One region of the Brachybacterium sp. AOP25-B2-12 genome, then DNA from elsewhere that is predicted to be linked to it. Evidence: predicted binding sites of a transcription regulator. Region 1 holds the regulator's gene; the other holds the start of a gene.
What was found. Region 1 encodes HrcA, which represses chaperone genes, less so after heat shock. Its sites were predicted from a motif close to TTNGCACTCGNNNNNNNCGAGTGCNAA; they were not measured.
Positions count from the first base shown of each region.

Region 2: the regulator HrcA is predicted to act here: its motif matches at 6,742-6,768, upstream of groES (co-chaperone GroES).

Region 1 is NZ_JBQSXW010000001.1:148,142-158,102, forward strand. It holds gene ACT3TZ_RS00725 (PhoH family protein) at 1-442, opposite strand, end outside; gene ACT3TZ_RS00730 (HIT domain-containing protein) at 439-822, opposite strand; gene ACT3TZ_RS00735 (NADPH-dependent FMN reductase) at 916-1,458, shown strand; gene ACT3TZ_RS00740 (16S rRNA (uracil(1498)-N(3))-methyltransferase) at 1,478-2,275, opposite strand; gene dnaJ (molecular chaperone DnaJ) at 2,290-3,429, opposite strand; gene hrcA (heat-inducible transcriptional repressor HrcA) at 3,509-4,519, opposite strand; gene ACT3TZ_RS00755 (DUF3097 domain-containing protein) at 4,680-5,555, shown strand; gene ACT3TZ_RS00760 (DUF4870 domain-containing protein) at 5,715-6,722, shown strand; gene hemW (radical SAM family heme chaperone HemW) at 6,844-8,004, opposite strand; gene lepA (translation elongation factor 4) at 8,069-9,961, opposite strand.
Region 2 is NZ_JBQSXW010000009.1:13,924-24,813, reverse strand. It holds gene ACT3TZ_RS08260 (ABC transporter permease) at 1-220, shown strand, start outside; gene ACT3TZ_RS08255 (ABC transporter ATP-binding protein) at 230-1,993, shown strand; gene ACT3TZ_RS08250 (ABC transporter family substrate-binding protein) at 2,084-3,796, shown strand; gene ACT3TZ_RS08245 (hypothetical protein) at 3,886-4,773, shown strand; gene ACT3TZ_RS08240 (GAP family protein) at 4,773-5,507, shown strand; gene ACT3TZ_RS08235 (metallophosphoesterase family protein) at 5,717-6,577, shown strand; gene groES (co-chaperone GroES) at 6,947-7,243, shown strand; gene groL (chaperonin GroEL) at 7,258-8,841, shown strand; gene ACT3TZ_RS08220 (hypothetical protein) at 9,008-9,697, shown strand; gene ACT3TZ_RS08215 (pseudouridine synthase) at 9,694-10,665, shown strand; gene ACT3TZ_RS08210 (hypothetical protein) at 10,662-10,890, shown strand, end outside.

The sequences.
Region 1 (9,961 bases):
GGCCGATCCCGAAGGTGACGGTGTTCTGCTCGATCGCGTCGACGTACTGCTTCTGGCCCAGGGTCTTGGGCCGGATGGTGCGGCCGCGCGCGGACAGCACCGCCTGGGACAGCACCTGCTCGAGGCGCTGGTCGGTGCGGCGCTCATCGCCCTGGAGATCGGCGGCCCGCTGCACCGCCTCGGCGGTGACGGCCTGGCCGGAGGCGGCGATCCCGATGATCGTGCGGACGATGTGCTCCGCGCGCCGGACGGCCTCCTCGGTGCCGCGCAGGGTGACCTCGTGCCCGCGGACCGTGACGTCCGTGTCCGGGACGACGTCCTCGAGCGCCGCGAGGGCCTGGTCGTTCTCGCCGAGCACCTGGAAGGGGCTCAGGTGGTCGGGGATGGCCAGTCGCCGTTCGATGACGGACGGCGTGGGGCCGGGGGTGACGGATGCGGTCACAGCTCTCCTGTGTCGGACTCGGTCTGTGCGATGCCCGCGAGGACGTGGGCGTGGACGTGCAGGACGGTCTGGCCGGCGTTCTCGCCGGTGTTGAAGACGAGGCGGAAGTCGCCGTCGGCGAGGTCGGCGGCGATCTGCCCCGCCACGTCGACGAGGTGGGCGAGGGTCTCGGGCACGGCGGCCAGCTCGCGGACGTCGCGACGGTGCTCGCGCGGGACCACGAGGACGTGCACCGGCGCCTTGGGGGCGAGATCGCGGAAGGCGACGACGGTGTCGTCGGCATGCACGAGGTCGGCGGGGACGGTGCCCGCGACGATGCCGCAGAACACGCAGTCGGGGTCGGCGGCAGGAGCCGCGGGGGCGCTCGCATCCTGGGTCATGGCGTCGATTCTACGATCCTCCGGCATGCGTGAGGCGGGCCACACCGGTTCACACGGGGGAAGCATCGGCGGCGCCGCCGCGTTCGGCGGGAAGTGAAACTCGGAATCCTCATCGCCTCCGCCCGCCCCAACCGTGTCGGCTCGCACGTCGCCCAGTGGGTGACCGAGCACGTCGATCCCGCGTGGGATCTCGACCTCATCGATCTCGGCGCCGTGTCGCTGCCCAACTTCGACGAGGCCTTCAGCCCCAAGCAGGGCGAGCCCTACGCGCACGACCACACCCTGACGTGGTCCGACCGCGTCTCCGCGCTCGACGCCCTGGTGATCGTGACCCCCGAGTACAACGGCTCGATCCCCGGCTCGCTGAAGACCGCCGTGGACTACCTCCACCGCGAGTGGGCCGAGCTGCCGGTGGCCGTGGTCGGCTACGGCTGGGGCGCGGGCTCCGGCGCGATCGCCGAGGCCGAGCGCCTGCTGCGTTTCGTCGGTGCCGACGTGCGCGGCTCCGTGGGCCTCGCCTTCCGACAGGACCTCGACGTCTCCGGCGACCTCACCGTGCGCCCCGAGCAGACCGGGGCCCTCGGGGCGCTGCTGCGGTCCCTCGAGTCCGTCGCCGTGGCCGCCCGGCAGGGCTGAGCCGCGCGGGCCGGGCGGCTCAGCCGTCGCGGCCCCAGCGACCGAGGAGGGCGCTGAGCACGGCCAGTGCCGCCGGGCCCGCGGTCGAGGACCGCAGGACCTCCGGGCCCAGCAGCACGCTGCGGGCTCCGGCGCGGCGCAGGGCCGCGAGCTCCTCCTCGGAGATCCCGCCCTCGGGTCCCACCACGACGGCGATCTCGGGGACCCCGTGCTCCGCGGCACCGCGCAGCTCGGCGGCGAGGTCCAGCAGCGGGCTGCTCTCCTGCTCGTGCAGGACAAGGACGATCCCGCCCGCCGCCGTGCGGGCCGCGACGTCGTCCACGAGCTCCTGGGTCGGGACCGCGGCATCGACCGCGGGGATCCCGGCGCGACGGCACTGCTTGACCGCGGTGCGCACGGTCGACTCCCATTTGGCGCGCCCCTTGGCGAGCTTGTCCCCCCGCCACACCGACACCGAGCGCCCGGCGATCCAGGGGGTGATGCGGTCGACGCCGAGCTCGGTCGCGCTCTCGACGGCCTGCTCGTCGCGGCCCCCGGTGGCCAGCGCCTGGACCAGTGCCAGGCACGGGATCCGCACGACCGCCGCGGTGGGTGCACCGAGCAGCTCGAGGTCGAGCTGCTCCTTGCGGGCGGCCACGACGACGGCCGGGGCCTGGCGACCCCCCGCGTCGGTCAGCAGGATCTCCTCACCCACCCCGATCCGGGCGACCTTGGCGGCGTGACGGCCCTCGTCGCCCGCGAGGGTGAGCGCGTCCCCGGCCCCCGAGCCGTCGAGATCGCGGTCCAGGAGCAGGAAGGCCGGGCGGGTGGCGGGCACGGTGCCGGCCCCGATCAGCGGTCGCGCAGGCGATCGCGCAGACGGCCGAACACGCCCCCGCGCTGATCGGCCTTGCGGCCGGGCTGCTGCGGCGGCTCGTCGCCGCGCACGTCGGTGAACTGCTCGAGGATCCTGCGCTGCTCCGCGCTGAGGCTCTTGGGCACGACCACCTCGACCTCGACCTTGATGTCGCCGCGGCGCTCGGACCGCAGGGGCGTGATGCCCAGACCCTTGAGCGTGAGGACGTCACCGGGCTGGCTGCCGGCGCGGACGTCCACCTCGCGGGCGCCGTCGAAGGTCTCGATGGGCACCTTGGTGCCCAGTGCGGCCGAGGTCATCGGCACGCGCACGCGGGTGACGAGGTCGTCGCCGTCGCGCTCGAACAGGTCGTCGGCGCTCACGGTGAGCTCGACGTAGAGGTCACCGGAGGGACCGCCGGCCTCGCCGACCTCGCCGGCGCCGCGCAGCTTGATGCGGGTGCCGTCCTCGACGCCGGAGGGGATCTTCACCGTGGTGGTGCGCTCCTGCTGGACGCGTCCGTGCCCCGAGCACTCGACGCACGGGCTCTCGATGATGTCGCCGTGGCCCTGGCAGGCCGAGCACGGGGCCACCGTGACCATCTGGCCCAGCAGCGACTGGGCGACGCGCTGGACGTGCCCGGTGCCGCCGCAGACGGTGCAGCGCGTCGGGGAGGTGCCCGGGGCGCAGCACGAGCCCTCGCAGACCGAGCACAGCACGGCGGTGCGGAAGGTGACGTCCTGCTCGGTGCCGAAGACCACGTCCTTCAGGCCCAGGGTGGTGCGGCGCAGGATGTCCCCGCCGCGACGCTGGCGCGGGACCGGGCCCTGCGAGCGGCCGCGCATGCCGGCGGCGCCCCCGGCGAACATGTCGAAGATGTCGGAGAAGTCGAAGCCGCCGGCGCCGCCGAAGCCGCCCGCGCCCCCGGGGCCGCCGCCCATGTCATAGGTGCGGCGCTTGTCGGGGTTGGCGAGGGTCTCGTAGGCCTGGGAGACCTTCTTGTACTGCTCCTGCGCCGAGGGGTCGGGGTTGACGTCCGGGTGGAGGCTGCGGGCCTTCTTGCGGTAGGCGCGCTTGATGTCCTCGGAGGAGGCGTCACGGGAGACGCCGAGCAGGTCGTAGTAGTCGTCGTTCACGAGGCGGTGTTCCTGTCGTCGAGGTCGAGTCGGGGGTGCAGGGCGGGCCGGCCCCTGCGGCGAGGGGCCGGCGGCGCGATCACTGCAGGTATCGGGAGATGTAGCGAGCGAGGGCGTGGACGTTGGAGATGCCGGCGACGTAGTCCATGCGTCGGGGGCCGAGGATCGCCAGGTGCGCCCCGGAGCCGTAGCCGGCTCCCACGAGCGCCGCCTGGCCCAGCGCCGCGTCACGGATCTCCCCGCCGATCCGCACCTCGACGGCGCCCGGCTCGGGATTCATGTCCCCCAGCAGGCGCAGCAGCACGAGCTGCTCCTCGAGCACGTCGAGCAGCAGCTCGACCTCCCGGGAGAAGTCCGCGGCGGAGCGGGCGAGGTTGCCGGCACCGGCCAGCACGATCCTCTCCTCGCGACGCTCGTCGAACATCGCACCGAGCGCGGAGGCGACCTCCCCGGCCGCGAGCTGGTCCTCGACGGGCCGGGTGGCGACGACCCCGGCGAGGGCCTCGTCGAGCTCGGTGACCTGTCCGCCGATCGTCGCCCGCAGCAGGTCCCCCCGCAGAGCCTCGTAGAACTCGACGTCCCGCGGGGCGGCGAGCGAGATCGTCCGCTGGTCGACCCGGCCGGACTCGGTGATGAGCACCAGCAGCAGCATGGTCTCGCCGAGCCGCACGAGCTCGATGTGCCGCACGCGGGCCTGACGGCGCAGCGGATACTGCACCATCGCGACCTGGTGCGTCACCTGGGCGAGCAGGCGGACCGTGCGGCCCAGCAGCTCGTCGAGGTCCCCGGCGTCGGCCAGGAAGGACTCGATCGCGCGGCGTTCGGGGGAGGAGAGCGGCTTGATCCGGGCGATGTGGTCGACGAAGGCGCGGTAGCCCTTGTCGGTGGGGACACGTCCGGCGGAGGTGTGCGGCTGGACGATCAGCCCCTCGTCCTCGAGCACCGACATGTCGCTGCGGACGGTGGCCGCCGAGACCCCCAGGTCGTGCCGCTCGAGGAGCGACTTCGATCCGACGGGCTCACGGGTCGCGACGTAGTCCTGGACGATCGCGTCCAGGATCTGCAGCTTGCGCTCGTCCGTCGTGCCCACCTCCTCGTTCCGTCTCGCGCCCGCGGGGACCCGGTGCTCGTCCGCATCACGGTCCCGCGGGGGCCCGGGATCGCTGGCACCCGGGTCGGGCGAGTGCCAAGTCTACAAGCGTCGGCACGGCGCCCCGGTGTGTGTTCGCTCCCGGTGTACGGTCGTGGCCGTGTCCAGCTCCTTCCCCGATCGCTACGGCCGTGACGTGCTCTCCGGAGGTGGCGCGGACCACCCCCGGCGGCGTCCGACCTCGACGCCCGTGCCCGTCCGCCGGGACCTCGTGGTCGAGGACGCGACGACCGGATGGACCGGGGCCATCACCCGTGTCGAGAAGATCGCCGGCCAGCTCCTGGTCGAGCTCGAGGACGCCCGCGGACGCACCCGCTCGTTCCCCCTGGGGCCCGGATTCCTCGTCGACGGCAGGCCCGTGACCCTCACCCCGCCGCAGGCGCGCCCCGCGGATGCACGACCGCTGCGCAGCGCGAGCGGCTCGGTGTACGTCGAGGGCGCAGACGCCCGCACCGCCCGGGCCTCACGGATCTGGGTCGAGGGCAAGCACGACGCCGAGCTGGTGCAGAAGGTCTGGGGTCACGACCTGCGGATCGAGGGCGTCGTGGTCGAGATGCTCGACGGCGCCGACAACCTGCCCGAGCGCGTGCGGGACTTCTCCCCCGGGCCGGGACGGCGCCTGGGCGTGCTCGTGGACCACCTCGTCGCAGGATCCAAGGAGACCCGGCTCGCCGAGCAGGTCATGCGCCTGCCGGGAGCGCGCGGGAACGTGATCGTGCTGGGTCATCCCTACGTCGACGTCTGGCAGGCGGTGCGTCCCGCCCGAGTGGGCCTGAACGCGTGGCCGCACGTCCCTCGTGGCACCGACATCAAGGTGGGCAGCCTGCAGGCGCTGGGCTGGCCGCACGCCGATCAGGTCGACATCGCCCAGGGATGGCAGCGGATCCTGTCGACGGTCCGCAGTTACGCCGACGTCGAGCCGACCCTCTCGGGACGCATCGAGGAGCTCATCGACTGGGTGACCCAGGAGAGCTGACCGCCCCCGGGCGGGCACGGTCCCTGCCGACCCCGGCGTCCACGGGGGACATCCCCCGCGACGTGGCCTCGTCCGCTCGATACTCTGGTGCCCGACAGCGCCTGCCCCGACCCCGGGGCCGCGCAGCCCCCTCGCCGAGCCCGACCAGGAGCGCCACCCATGACCGAGAACACCGGCCCCGCCAACCCGTACGAGCCTCGTCCCGCGGGCGACGGCGGTTCTGCCCAGCCTCCGTACCAGGCTCCGCCGCAGCAGGGTGCCCCCGGCCCTGCCCCCGCGGCCCCGACCTCCGACGCGGCGCCGTGGAGCGCGCCCGCCCAGCCTGCCGCGCCGTACGACGGCTCCGCCCCGGCATCGCCGTACGGCAGCCCGGCACCGTCGGCACCGGCAACACCGTCCTCGGGTGCCGGTTCCGCTGCTCCGTACGGCAGCCCGGCCTCGGCGGCGCCGGTTCCGAGCGCCGGTTCCGCCGCGCCCTACGGCAGCCCCGCCTCGGCGGCGCCGCAGGAGCCGGCCGATCCGTACGCCGTGCCCGGCACCGGCGGCGCCGCCCCCCAGGGGTACGGCGCGCCCCATGCGGGCGGCCACGGCGCGCCCAAGAGCGATCCCTACGCCGTGCCGCCGCAGTCCGGCGCCGCACCGGGAGCGCAGGGCCATGGCCCCCAGGGTCCCTATGCGGGCCCGCAGGGCGGCTACGGGCCCCAGCCCGGGGGCGCCCCCGGGGCCGGCGCGCCGTCCACCCCGCCGGCGGGGTTCAAGGGCATCTACGAGGGACCGCTCACCGGCCAGCCCGTCAGCCCCTCGGATGTCAAGCTCTGGTCGATCCTGGCCCAGCTGTCGACGGTGGCGGGGTACGTGCTCGGCGCGGGCTTCCTCGGCTGGGTCGGCCCGCTCATCGTGTTCGTGATCTACAAGGACCGCGACCGGTACGTCCGGTACAACGCCGCCGAGGCGCTCAACGCCGCGATCGCCGTCCTCATCGCCGAGATCGCGCTGTCCATCGTCATCACGATCATCGCCGTCGTCACCTTCGGCATCGGGTCCGTGCTCTACGTGCTGCTGGCCGTCCCCGTCGTGCTGCACCTGATCTTCGCGATCATCGGCGCGGTCAAGGCCAACGAGCTCTCCTGGTGGAACTACCCCGTGAACATCCGCCTCGTGAAGTGACGGACCGATCGGCACCGTCCGATCACCAGCGCCGGATGCCCCGCCGCCTCGTCCGAGGCCGCGGGGCATCCGTGCGTCCGGGGCACGAGGCCCTGCACGCTCCGGGCAGGGCCTCGTGGCCTCAGGGCGTGAGGTCGCGGATCACCGCATCGGCCAGCAGCCGGCCCGACCGGGTCAGCACCAGCCGCCCCTCCTCGGCCGCCGCCGGCACCAGATGGCCGCGGTCGACGTGGACCTGCACCTGGTCGCGGGCCTGGCCAGGGATCACCTCGAGGGGCAGGCCCTCGGCGATCCGCAGACCCAGCATGATCCGTTCGAGGGCGCGGTCGGCGTCGCTGAGCTGCTCGCTCTCCTGGACCGGGAGGGTCCCGGCGCCCACCATCGTCGCGTAGCGGCTGGGGTGCTTGACGTTCCAGGAGCGCAGGCCATCGCGGTGACGGTGCGCCCCGGGGCCGATCCCCCACCAGTCGCGCCCGCGCCAGTAGGCGAGGTTGTGGCGGCAGCGGGAGGCCTCGTCCCGCGCCCAGTTGGACACCTCGTACCAGGTGAGCCCCGCGCCGCTGAGGAGGTCGTCGACGAGCTCGTACTTGTCGGCCATGTCGTCGGGATCGGGCGCCTCGATCTCACCGCGCCGCAGGTGCCGGGCCATCGCGGTGTTGCCCTCGATGATGAGCGAGTATGCGGAGACATGGTCCACGTCGCACGCCAGCGCCGCGCGCACCGAGGTGCCGACGTCCTCGAGGGTCTCCCCCGGCGTGCCGTAGATGAGGTCCAGGCTCACCTGGAGCCCGGCGTCCTTGGCCCAGGCGACGGCCTGGGGGACGCGCTCGGGATCGTGCGTGCGGTCCAGGGTCCGCAGCACCGAGGGCACCGCGGACTGCATCCCGAAGGACACCCGGGTGATCCCGCCCTCGGCGAGGCGCCGCAGGGAGGCGGCGGTGACCGAATCGGGATTGGCCTCCGTGGTGACCTCGGCGTCCGGCGCCAGCGGCACGAGCGCGTCGAGGTGGGCGAGCATCCGCACGAGGTCCTCGGCGGGCAGCAGGGTGGGGGTGCCGCCGCCGAAGAACACCGTGTCCACCCGGTCGTACACGTAGCCGGCGGCGCGGTCGTCGTCCCGGCACAGGTCCATCTCGGCCATTGCGGCGTCGGGGTACTCGCGCTGGGAGCCGCCGCCGCCGAGCTCGGTCGCGGTGTACGTGTTGAAGTCGCAGTACCCGCAGCGCACGGCGCAGAACGGGACGTGGATGTACGCGGACAGCGAGGCGGAGGTCGTGGTCATGCCCCGATCCGGGTCGCGACCGCGCCCGGTGCGCCGCGGTCGCCGTTGTGGCGGACGTTGCCGCTCACGACTTCTTGTCCTTGGCGGCGGGAGCATCGTCCGAGGACAGCGCGGCGATGAAGGCCTCCTGCGGCACCTCGACGCTGCCGATGTTCTTCATGCGCTTCTTGCCCTCCTTCTGCTTCTCCAGCAGCTTGCGCTTGCGGGAGATGTCGCCGCCGTAGCACTTGGACAGCACGTCCTTGCGGATCGCCCGGATGTTCTCGCGGGCGATGATCCGTGAGCCGATCGCGGCCTGGATCGGCACCTCGAACTGCTGGCGCGGGATGAGGTTCTTGAGCTTGCCCGCCATCTCGACGCCGTAGCCGTAGGCGCGGTCGCGGTGGACGACGGCGCTGAAGGCGTCGACAGGCTCCCCCTGGAGCAGCATGTCGACCTTGACGAGGTCCGCCGGGGTCTCCCCGTCGATGTCGTAGTCGAGCGAGGCGTAGCCCTTGGTGCGGGACTTCAGCTGGTCGAAGAAGTCGAAGACGATCTCGGCCAGCGGCAGCGTGTAGCGCAGCTCGACACGGTCCTCGGACAGGTAGTCCATGCCCAGCAGCGCACCGCGCTTGGTCTGGCACAGCTCCATGATCGCGCCGATGTGCTCGCTCGGCGCGAGGATCGTGGCCCGGGTGACGGGCTCGCGGATCTCCCGCACCTTGCCCTCGGGGAAGTCCGAGGGGTTCAGGACCTCCACCTCGGTGCCGTCCTCCATCGTCACGTGGTAGACGACGCTGGGGGCGGTCGCGATGAGATCCAGGTCGAACTCGCGCTCGAGCCGCTCGCGGATGATCTCGAGGTGGAGCAGGCCCAGGAACCCGACGCGGAACCCGAAGCCCAGGGCGGTGGAGGTCTCGGGCTCGTAGGCGAGCGCCGCGTCGTTGAGCTTGAGCTTGTCGAGTGCGTCGCGCAGGACGGGGTAGTCCGAGCCGTCGATCGGGAACAGCCCCGAGAACACCATGGGCTTGGGGTCGGAGTACCCCTCCAGGGCCTGCGTGGCGCCCCTGCGGGCCAGGGTGACCGTGTCGCCGACCTTGGACTGGCGCACATCCTTGACGCCCGTGATGAGGTAGCCGACCTCTCCCACGCCGAGTCCCTGGGTGGGGATCGGCTCGGGAGAGATGACGCCGATCTCGAGGAGGTCGTGCTGGGCACCGGTGGACATCATGGCGATGCGCTCGCGGGGCCTCAGCGACCCGTCGACGACCCGGACGTAGGTCACGACGCCGCGGTAGGTGTCGTACACGGAGTCGAAGATCATCGCGCGGCAGGGGGCGTCGGCATCGCCGGTGGGGGCCGGGACGGTGCGCACCACGTGGTCCAGGAGCTCGGCGACGCCCACTCCCGTCTTCCCCGAGACGCGCAGCACGTCCTGGGGGTCCACGCCGACGAGCTGGCCGATCTCCGCGGCGTACTTGTCGGGATCGGCGCCGGGGAGGTCGATCTTGTTGAGCACCGGGATGATGGTGAGGTCGCCCTCCATCGCGAGGTAGAGGTTCGCGAGGGTCTGGGCCTCGATGCCCTGTGCGGCGTCGACCAGCAGGATCGCGCCCTCGCACGCGGCGAGAGAACGGGAGACCTCGTAGGTGAAGTCCACGTGCCCGGGGGTGTCGATCATGTTCAGCGCGTAGGCCTCGGTCGAGCCGTCGGCCTGCTCGAGGGCCCAGGGCATGCGCACGGCCTGGGACTTCACGGTGATCCCGCGCTCGCGCTCGATGTCCATGCGGTCGAGGTACTGGGCGCGCATGGCGCGCTCGTCGACCACGCCGGTCAGCTGCAGCATCCGGTCCGCGAGCGTCGACTTGCCGTGGTCGATGTGGGCGATGATGCAGAAGTTGCGGATGCGTTCCGTGGGCGTCGAGGCCGGAGCGATCGTGGCGGCGTCGGCATCGGCGATCCTCGGGGTCACCGGCAT
Region 2 (10,890 bases), on a different contig from region 1:
TGCGGCCATCCTGGGGGAGACCGGGCTCTCCTTCATCGGGCTCGGCATCCAGTACCCGCAGGTGTCCCTGGGAACCGTGCTCCAGAGCTACAACATCGCGTTCCCCCACACCTGGATCCCCGCGGCGACCGTGCTGGCGCTGCTGGTCATCTCCATCAATCTCATGGGTGAAGCACTGCGCGACGCCCTCGATCCGACCAGCGGCTCCGGCCGCATCTGAGGTTCAACGATGTCGACACCCCTGCTCTCGGTCCGCGACCTCAGCGTCACCTTCCCCTCGGAGGCCGGCCCCGTCCATGCCGTGCAGAACCTGTCCTACGAGGTCCGCACGGGCGAGGCGCTCGCCATCGTCGGCGAATCCGGCTCCGGCAAGTCCGTGAGCTCCCTGGCCGTGATGGGCCTGCTCCAGGCCTCGGCATCGATCTCCGGGAGCATCTCGTTCGAGGGCAACGACATGCTGGCCATGAGCGACCACGAGCTCTCCCGCCTGCGGGGCGAGAAGATCTCGATGGTCTTCCAGGACCCGCTCTCGGCCCTGACCCCCGTGTTCACGATCGGCCGGCAGATCGCCGAGGTCATCAAGATCCACCACCCGACGATCTCCGAGAACGCCGCGCGTCTGCGAGCGATCGAGCTGCTGGACGCCGTGGGGATCCCGGAGCCGGCGCGCCGCTCCCGGCAGTACCCGCACGAGTTCTCGGGCGGCATGCGCCAGCGGACCGTGATCGCGATCGCGATCGCGAACGAACCGGATCTGATCATCGCCGACGAGCCCACCACCGCGCTGGACGTGACGGTGCAGGCCCAGGTGATGGACCTCCTCAAGACGGCGCAGCAGATGGTCGACGCGGCCACGATCCTCATCACGCACGACCTCGGCGTCGTGGCGGGCTTCGCCGACCGCGTGCTGGTCATGCAGAACGCGCGGGAGGTCGAGACCGGCGACGTCGAGCACATCTTCTACGAACCCCAGCAGCCGTACACCCAGCGTCTCCTCGCGGCCGTGCCGCGCATCGACACCGTCAGCCGACGGGACGAGATCGGACCCGTCGATCTCGCGGATCCCGAGTCCGTGGCCCATGCACGTCGCGCCGCCCGTGCGGTGGACCTGGGCACGCGCGACCTCTCCGCGCGGCCGACGGTGCTCGAGGTCGCCGATCTGCGCAAGACGTACCCCATCACCAAGGGCGCTCTCGTGCGCAGGAAGGTCGGCGTGCAGAAGGCCGTCGACGGGATCTCGTTCGACGTGCACGAGGGCGAGTGCTTCGCCCTCGTCGGCGAGTCCGGCTGCGGCAAGACCACGACCCTCATGGAGATCATGAACCTGCGGGCTCCCGAGGAGGGCACGATCCGCATCAACGGGACGGACACGTCCGCCCTGACGCGTGCGGAGCGTTCGCGTCTGCGCTCGGACGTCTCGATCGTCTTCCAGGACCCGATGGCATCGCTGGATCCCCGGATGCCGATCGGCGACATCCTCCGCGAGCCCATGCGCGTCCAGGGCTACGACACCAAGCGGATGGACGACCGGGTCAGCTGGCTCCTGGACACCGTGGGACTTCAGCCGGAGCACGCCATGCGCTTCCCGACGGAGTTCTCCGGCGGCCAGCGCCAGCGGGTGGGCGTCGCCCGCGCCCTCGCATGCGAGCCCAAGCTCGTGATCCTGGACGAGCCCACGAGCGCCCTGGACGTGACGATCCAGGCCGGCATCCTGACCCTGCTCGGGGATCTCAAGCGTCGGCTCGGGGTCAGCTATCTCTTCGTCTCCCACGACCTCTCGGTCGTGGCCAACATCTCCGATCGGATCGCGGTCATGTACCGCGGGAGGATCGTCGAGGTCGGAAGCACCGCGGAGGTCTTCGAGAACCCGCGGCATCCGTACACGAAATCCCTCCTGTCGGCGGCCCCCGTCCCCGATCCCCGGATCGAGAGGACCAAGGAACGGGTCGTCTTCGACAGGGCGGCGTTCGACGAGGAGGCCGCCGGTGTCTAGGCGCCGGGCCCCCTCGAGCCATCCCCTCCCCACCACAACCACCATGCGCGTCGGGAAATCCTCGGCGGAACGCGAATGAAGGAGAACACCATGCGATTCACTCGACGCACAGTCCTCGGGGCCTCGGCTCTCTCTGTCGTGGCCCTCGCAGGCTGCAGCCAGGCCGGCAGCGGCTCCGGCGCGGGCGGCAGCGACGGCGGCGGCACGGCGGTCGCCTCCGACGAGAACGACATCAACGCCAAGAAGCGCGGCGACCTCGGCGAGGGCGGCGTGCTGCGCCTGACCAACAACGCCTTCCCGGCCAACTGGAACCCGTGGCACGTCGACGGCAACGAGGCCAACACCAAGGAGATCCTCGAGACACTTCTCCCGTCGCTCACCAAGTCCGACGCCAAGGCCGCCGTCTCGGCCGACCCGACCTACGCCAAGCGTCTCGAGCTGGTGTCCGAGGATCCCCAGGTCATCGAGATCGAGCTGGCCGAGGGCCTGAAGTGGTCCGACGGCACCGCCATCGACTACAAGAGCATCGCCAACGCCTTCAACACGCTCAACGGCTCGAACGAGGCCTACGAGCTGGCGTCCTCCGAGGGCTACGACAAGGTCGAGAAGGTCGAGCCCGGGGACAACGACCTCACCGCGAAGATCACCTTCAAGGAGAAGTACGCGGACTGGATCGGACTGGCGACGGTGATGCCCGACGCCCTGGCCGCGAGCCCGGAGGCGTTCAACACCTCGTGGGTCGACGGCCCCAAGGTCACGGCCGGCCCGTTCAAGATCGGCAAGATCGATGCCGCCAACAAGACCGTGCTGGTCGAGCCGGACGAGAACTGGTGGGGCGACAAGCCCTTCCTGAAGCAGGTCCTGTGGACCACGATCGAGGACCCGTCGGCTGCGGCGACCTCGTACCAGAACGGCCAGCTCGACGCGATCAACACGACGGTCGCGGCCACCTACACGGTCCTCCAGGCCCTGGTGGGCAAGGGTTCGGAGCTGCGCCGCTCGGCGGGCCCGGACTGGACGCACCTGACCCTCAACGGCGGCGAGGGCCGCGTGCTGAACGACGTCAACGTCCGCAAGGCGCTGTTCCAGGGCATCAACCGCAAGGACACCTTCGAGTCCGTGACCTCGGCGCTGCCCTACCCCAAGGACACCGAGCAGCTCAACAACCACATCCTGGTGACCAACCAGGAGGGCTACAAGGACAACGCCGGGGATCTGGGGAAGTTCGACGTCGACGCCGCGAAGAAGCACCTCGAGGCGGCCGGGTACACGATCGAGAACAATCAGGCGACCAAGGACGGCAAGCAGCTCGAGATCACCTACGTCTACAACGACGGCTCCAAGACCAACGAGGCCGTCGTGCCCGTCGTCCAGGAGAACCTCGAGGCCATCGGCGTGAAGCTGAACGTCCAGAAGGTCCCGCCGACGGACCTGTTCGCCAAGTACATCTCCGCCGGCGAGTACGACATCACGCTCTTCGGGTGGAACGGCACGCCGTACCTCTCGGGCAGCGACAACGTGTGGAAGGAGAAGGGCGTCTCGAACTTCGCGCAGAACGGCAGTGCCGATCTCGATGCGAAGCTCGACGAGGTCGCCACCGAGTTCGACCACGACAAGCGTCTCGATCTCGCCAACGAGGCCGACGCGCTGATCTGGGCCGAGGCCAACACGATCCCGCTCTGGCAGTCCTACGACTTCTACATCCAGAACAAGGATCTCGCGAACTTCGGCGCAGCCGGGTTCGAGAGCATCGACTGGACGCTCGTCGGCTACGTCAAGGGCTCGGACAAGCTGAACGGCTGAGTCCCGAGCACTCCGGGAAGGGCGCGATCCACCAGGGTCGCGCCCTTCCGCGCGTCCGACGGCCGCGCGGAGCACGCGATACTTGCCCGATGCGCTCCTCGTCCTCCGTCCCCACGATCCCGTGGGCCGAGCACGGTGCGGACCTCGCCGCCCTCCTGGCCGCGCACGCCAGGACCGCGACCCGGCGGCTCGGCCCCGAGGTGTCCGGCGCCGTGCTCGCACGTCCGTGCCGGGCCCCACGCGCCGCATCGGGGGCCACTGCGGCGGGCGAGCGGGTCCTCGATGAGGGGGCGGTCCTCACCCCGGCGGTGATGGGGATGCTCGTCGCGCTCGGCATCATGGAAGTGGCCGTCCACGAGCCCTTCGAGGTCCTCGTGGTGTCGGGCGCTCATGCGGCGACCGCCGCGGCCTGCGGTGCATCGCTGCGTGCCGCCGGAGCGGCCGTCACGACGATCGGGGAGGACAGGCTCGCCGACCCGGGGGACCGCACGTCCGAGGAGCTCGGGGCTGCCGACCTCCTGGTCACCATCGGGCATGCGGAGGACCCCTTACGGACGCGGGGCCTCGGGGTCGATGCCGGGCTGATCCGGGTGCGCCTCGCCCAGGAGCCCGGAGGGATCCAGGGGATCGGCACCCTCTCGACGGGGACCCGGCACCTCGCCCGGGTCGACCTGCCCGCCGATCCCGTGGCCGCCCTCGTCGTCTGCGAGACGCTCCTGCGGCCCACGCTGCGCGGGCCGAGTCCGACCCGGTTCCGACTCCCGCTGCGCACAGATGACCCGATCGTCTCGGCGGCGGGCCTGCGCACCGCCCTGGCCACGCGCGTGCTCCCGTCCGGGTCCCTGAGGGCCGTCGGCCCCTCTCTCGCCGCGTTCGCCCGTGCCGACGCCCTCGCCGTGATCCCCGAGGAGACCACCGAGGTCCGTGACGGCGATCTCCTGGACGTCTCGCTCCTGCCCGCCCGGGGGGTCCTGTGATGTCCCAGCTCCTGCCGCTCCTCGCCGCCTCCGCGTCCCTGCTGGGACTGGGCCTGGTCATGGGGACCAGCCCGACGCTCTACGCCATCGTGATCCGTCTGCTCACCACGTCGCCGCGCGCGTTCCCGGCGGTGCGCTGGGTGCTGCTGGGCGTGGCGCTGGGCACGACGGTGCTGCTGCTCCTGTTCCGCGTGGTGGATCCCCGCACGCTGACCGCAGCGCTGCGCAGCGACACCGAGAAGCTGCTCGTGAGCTCGGGGATCGACCTCCTCGCGGGTCTCGTGTTCCTCGCCTTCGGGATCCGGGCGCTGCTGCGGCTGCGCCGGCCGCGGCGCGAGCATCGTCCCAGTGCCCCGGCAGGGGTCGAGCACGAGCAGCGACCGTGGCGCCTGGTGCTGCTGGGCGGGGCCAACGCCATGATCGGCGTCAGCGGCATGGCCACCATGTACGTCACGGGCCGTGTCATCACGGGAGCCAGCCACGATTTCGCGATCCAGACCCTGCTGTACGCGGTGTTCCTCGTGATGGTCCTGGGCCCGTACGTCGCCCTGACCCTCGCCTGGGAGCGGTTCCCGGCCTTCGCGCACCTCATCACCCGCATGCTCGACCGGATCTCGACGGCGGACACCCGCCCGCTGCTGGCCGCAGGCCTGCTCGTGGCCGCCGTCGCGTTCCTCGCGCTGGGGCTGTGGGGGCACGGACACCTCCCGGCGCTCCTTGAACGGGTCCTCTGAGGCGGACCGCCCGGAGCCCGGTCGCACCGGCGTCGGTGGTCCGGCCGTGGAGGGTGCGCCACCCCGCCCCGGCCCGTCGACGCCGCGGTGCGTCACCCCGTCCCCGCCATCGGTGCCCCCATCGGCCCGCCCGTCGACGCGCAGTGCCCACGTCCTGCCCGTCACCGGACGGTCACCCCGACGCCACCTGGGCGGCCTACCGTGGCCCGATGCGCATCCTCCAGCTCACCGACACCCATCTCTACGGCGATCCCGCCGCCCGCCACTACGGCCGCATCGACAGCCACGCCGCCCTGGTCTCGGTGCTCGACCGCCTCGCCGGGCTCGAGGACGTGGACCTCGTCCTGCACACCGGTGACGCCTCGGAGGATGGCACGGCGGAGAGCTACCGCCGGCTGCACGCGCTCCTGGACCCCTTCGCGGCCGCGCTCGGCGCGCCCCTCCTCGTGACGATGGGCAACCACGACGTCTCCGCGGAGTACCGCGCGCTGGTCGGTCCCGGCGACCACGGCGGCGACGCGCAGGACCGCACGCGCATGCTCGCCTCGGGGCTGCAGGTGATCGTGCTGGACTCCAGCGTCCCGGGAGCCGGCTACGGGCACCTCGATCCCGAGCAGCTGACCTGGCTCGCCGCCCAGCTGGCCCGGCCGGCCCCCGGCGGCACGGTGCTCGCGATCCACCACCCGCCGCTCGTGGCCGCGACCCGCCTGCTGCGGGGCCTGGACCTGGACGGCCTCGACGAGCTGGCCGACGTGCTCGACGGATCGGACGTGCGGGCCGTCCTGTCGGGGCACTACCACCACGAGATGACCGGCGAGATCGCCGGGATCCCCGTGCACGTGGCCCCCGGCACCACCAACGTCGTGGACCCGCTGGCCGCGGGAGGCCAGGAGAGCGCGCTGCCTCTGTCGGGCGCGAGCATGCTGGAGCTGCCCGAGGGCGGGGGAGCGCCGATCGTGACCACCTCGGTGTGGCCCAACGCGGGGGACGTGCTGGGGGAGCCGGCCACCCCCGTCTACGCCTTCGGCGCCGCCCAGGTGGAGGCGATCGTCGCCGACGCCGGACGCTGATCCGGCCCATCCGGCCCATCCGGCGCTCCGGACGCCCCCGACCCGAGCTCCTGAGGCCCTCGTCCCGAACTCCGGAGGCCGCTCGCGCGGCGGCCGGGGACCCGGGGGGCTGCGGCGCATCCGCGAGTGCCCTGCGCCCTGGGCGAACACCCCCGTGACGCTGGTTGGCACTCACCTTGCACGAGTGCCAGGACGGTCCTAGAGTGAGCCGTGTTGGCAGTCACCCGGCCCGAGTGCCAGGTGCCCGCCGCGCGGGTCCCGTCCGGGCCGGCACCGCGACGACGGTCCAGACATCCGGGTCCCGCAATCCGAGAACTCCCTGGTCTCGCAGCATCGCGCGAGTCCACCCAACACGAAGGAGTGAGCCGCATGTCGGTCTCCATCAAGCCCCTCGAGGATCGCGTCGTCGTCCAGCCGACCGAGGCCGAAGAGGTCACCGCCTCCGGTCTGGTCATCCCCGACTCCGCCAAGGAGAAGCCCCAGGAGGGCACCGTCGTCGCCGTCGGCGAGGGCCGCTTCGACGACAAGGGCCAGCGCGTCCCGGTCGACGTCAAGGTCGGCGACAAGGTCGTCTACTCCAAGTACGGCGGCACCGAGCTGACCTACGCCGGCCAGGACTACCTGATCCTCGGCTCGCGCGACATCCTCGCGATCGTCGAGAAGTGAGGGTCTGAGCACCTATGCCTAAAGAGATCATCTACGACGAGGACGCCCGTCGCGCCCTCGAGCGCGGTGTCGACAAGCTCGCCAACACCGTCAAGGTGACGCTGGGCCCCAAGGGCCGCAACGTCGTGCTCGACAAGAAGTGGGGCGCCCCCACGATCACCAACGACGGCGTCACCATCGCCCGCGAGATCGAGCTCGAGGACCCCTTCGAGAACCTCGGCGCCCAGCTCGCCAAGGAGGTCGCCACCAAGACGAACGACGTCGCCGGTGACGGCACCACCACCGCCACCGTCCTGGCCCAGGCGCTCGTGCACGAGGGACGTCGCAACGTCACCTCGGGCGCCGCTCCCGCCGGCGTCAAGCGGGGCATCGAGGCCGCGGTCGAGGCCGTGTCCGACAAGCTCGCCGAGATCGCCATCGCGATCGACTCCAAGGAGCAGATCGCGGACGTCGCGGCCGTCTCCAGCCAGGACCGCGAGATCGGCGAGCTGCTCGCCGAGGCATTCGACAAGGTCGGCAAGGACGGCGTCATCACGGTCGAGGACTCCTCGACCGCAGAGACGGCGCTCGAGTTCACCGAGGGCATGCAGTTCGACAAGGGCTTCATCTCCCCGTACTTCGTGACCGACGCGGATCGCCAGGAGGTCGTCCTCGAGGACGCCTCGATCCTGCTCAGCCAGGGCAAGGTCTCCTCCGTGCAGGACCTCCTGCCGCTGCTCGAGAAGGTCATCGAGACCAAGAAGCCGCTGCTGATCATCGCCGAGGACGTCGACGGCGAGGCCCTGTCCACGCTGGTCGTCAACAAGATCCGCGGCACCTTCCAGGGTGCGGCCATCAAGGCGCCCGCCTTCGGCGACCGCCGCAAGGCGATGCTCCAGGACATCGCGGTGCTCACCGGCGCCCAGGTCATCACCCCCGATCTCGGCCTCGAGCTGAAGACCGCGGGCCTGGACGTGCTGGGCACGGCCCACCGCGTGGTCATCACCAAGGACACCACCACGATCGTCGGCGGCGCCGGCGACCAGGAGAACGTGTCCGACCGGGTCGCGCAGATCCGAGCCGAGATCGCGAACTCCGATTCGGACTGGGACCGCGAGAAGCTCCAGGAGCGCCTCGCCAAGCTGTCCGGCGGCGTGTCCGTCATCAAGGTCGGCGCCCACACCGAGGTCGAGGCCAAGGAGAAGAAGATGCGCATCGAGGACGCGGTCTCCGCGACCCGCGCTGCCATCGAGGAGGGCATCGTGGCCGGTGGCGGAAGCGCCATCGTCCAGGCGGCCTCCGTCCTGTCCGACGACCTCGGCCGGACCGGTGACGAGGCCGTGGGCGTGCGCGCCGTGGCCAAGGCCGTCGCCGAGCCGCTGCGGTGGATCGCCGAGAACGCGGGCTACGAGGGCTACGTCGTCGTCGAGAAGGTCCGTGAGGAGAAGACCGGTCACGGTCTGAACGCCGCGACCGGCGAGTACGTCGACCTGGTCGCCGCCGGGATCATCGACCCCGTGAAGGTGACGCGCAGCGCCCTGCGCAACGCGTCCTCGATCGCGGCCCTGGTCCTGACGACCGAGACCCTCGTGGTCGAGAAGAAGGAGGACGAGGACTGACCTCCCGTCCCTCCGCCTGATCGCGACGCCCCGGCCGCCCCGTGCGACCGGGGCGTCGTGCCGTCCTCGTGCACGCCGGATCGCCCGGCGTGCCGCGCCACGGTGGACGGTCCCTCGGACGTCCGGCCCCCCGCCTAGGATGAAGCCGACGCACAGGAGGCAGACCGTGACCGCAGAGGCGACCGGGTGGAGCGAGGGCACGCGCGTGCCCTCCCTGGTGTTCGGCCCCGTGCGCTCGGCGGTCATCGCCACCCTCGCGGCCGTCCTCGTCTTCGGCGTGGTCCTCGAGGCCCTCGTCGTCACGAGCTTCATCGGCCAGAAGCTGTGGCGCAGCGCCGCGCTGTTCCGCGAGCTCGTCTTCACCACCCCGCTCGTGCTGTGGGTGCTGGTCGTCGGCACCGTCGTCGCCCTGGCCCTGCGGGTCATCACGGCCTGGCTCCAGGTCGATCAGCACGGCGTCGGGATCCGGGGCCTGTTCCGCCGTGACGTGCACATCCCCTGGGAGCGGATCGCTCGCGTCGTCGCCGTGCGCGACGTCGCCCGCGGCAAGGCAGAGGCCATCGACCCCGGGGGAGAGACCTACGACGGCCTCTACGTCGTCCGCTCGGACGGCGGCCGCTCCGTGGCCGTCACCGGGAGGGTGTTCGGGGGTCGCGCCCAGCGCGCCATGCTCGCCCGCGCCCACGAGGCCGGCGTGCCCGTCGAGGAGATCGACGAGATCACCCCCCGCGAGCTGCGCGCCCGCGTCCCCCGCGCCGTGCACCCCGTCGAGCTCCACCCGGGCCTGCTGCTCCTGCTCATCGCGCTCGTCTACATCGGGCACACGGTGCTGACCCTGGTCATCTGGGGGCTGTGATCGGACGGACGGCCCGCCGCACCGCCCGCCTGCGGGAGCGCGCGCCCCTGGACCGCGTCGGGGGACTGGCACCGGTGCGCCTGCTGGCCGACGCCGAGCTCCTGCACCGGACCGCGGGCGCGTGCGCCCAGGACGTGCTGCTGGCGCGCTTCCCGCCGTTGGCGGATCCCGCGGCGACGCCCTTGGCCCTGCGCTTCTCGCAGGGCGAGATCCTCCGGGCCGACGGCTCGGCATGGGGGCGCGAGGACCCGGTGGTCCCGGGCGACGAGCTGTGGTTCCACCGCGAGCGCCGGGACGAGGCCGTGCCCGAGGTCGAGCTGCCGATCCTGCTGCACGACGAGCACCTCCTGGCCGTCGACAAGCCCCACGACCTCGCGACCATGCCGCGCGGTCAGCACGTCCTGGCCAGCGCCCTCGTACGGCTGCGCGCCCTGACAGGCATCGAGGACCTGACGCCCCTGCACCGCCTCGACCGCCGCACGGCGGGCGTGCTGCTCCTGGGCATCGTCCCTGCCGAGCGCGGCGCCTACCAGGGCGTGTTCGCCCGCGCCGCCGCGCACAAGGAGTACCGCGCGCTCGTGGCCGATGCGCCCGAGGCGGTGGCGGGCCGGCGCCTGGAGGTGTCGGTGCGGCTCGAGCGGACCCCCGGGGACCTCCGCACCCGGGTCGTGCCCGGGACCGCGAACTCCCGCACCCTCGTCGAGCTCGGCGAGCCCCGTGAGGCCGGGGCCCGGGAGGTGCGGCTGTGGCCGCGCACCGGGCGCACCCACCAGCTGCGCGCCCATCTCGCCCACCTGGGCATGCCGATCCTGGGCGACGACCTGTACCCCGTGGTGCGCCCCGTGCAGGAGTGCGGGGGAACGCTGCGCCTGCTCGCCCGGTCCCTGCGTTTCACGGATCCCGTCACCGGCGCCGAGCGCAGCATCCTCAGCACGCGGGAGCTCGACCCCTGGGCGGTGGGCACGTGACCGGGACGTCGCCGGAGACCGACGCGGATCCTGCGGATGCCCGGGCGGCCGCCCCGGAACCGGGACCCGCCCCCCGTCGCACCCGGTCCGGGGCCGTCCGCATCGGCCCGTCGATCCTGGCGCGCTATCGACCCGGGGCGCTCATCGGCCTGCCGCTCGTGGCTCTCCTGCTGTGCCCGCTCGGGGCCGCCGGGCTGCAGCAGTGGCGGTGGGGAACGCTCGCCG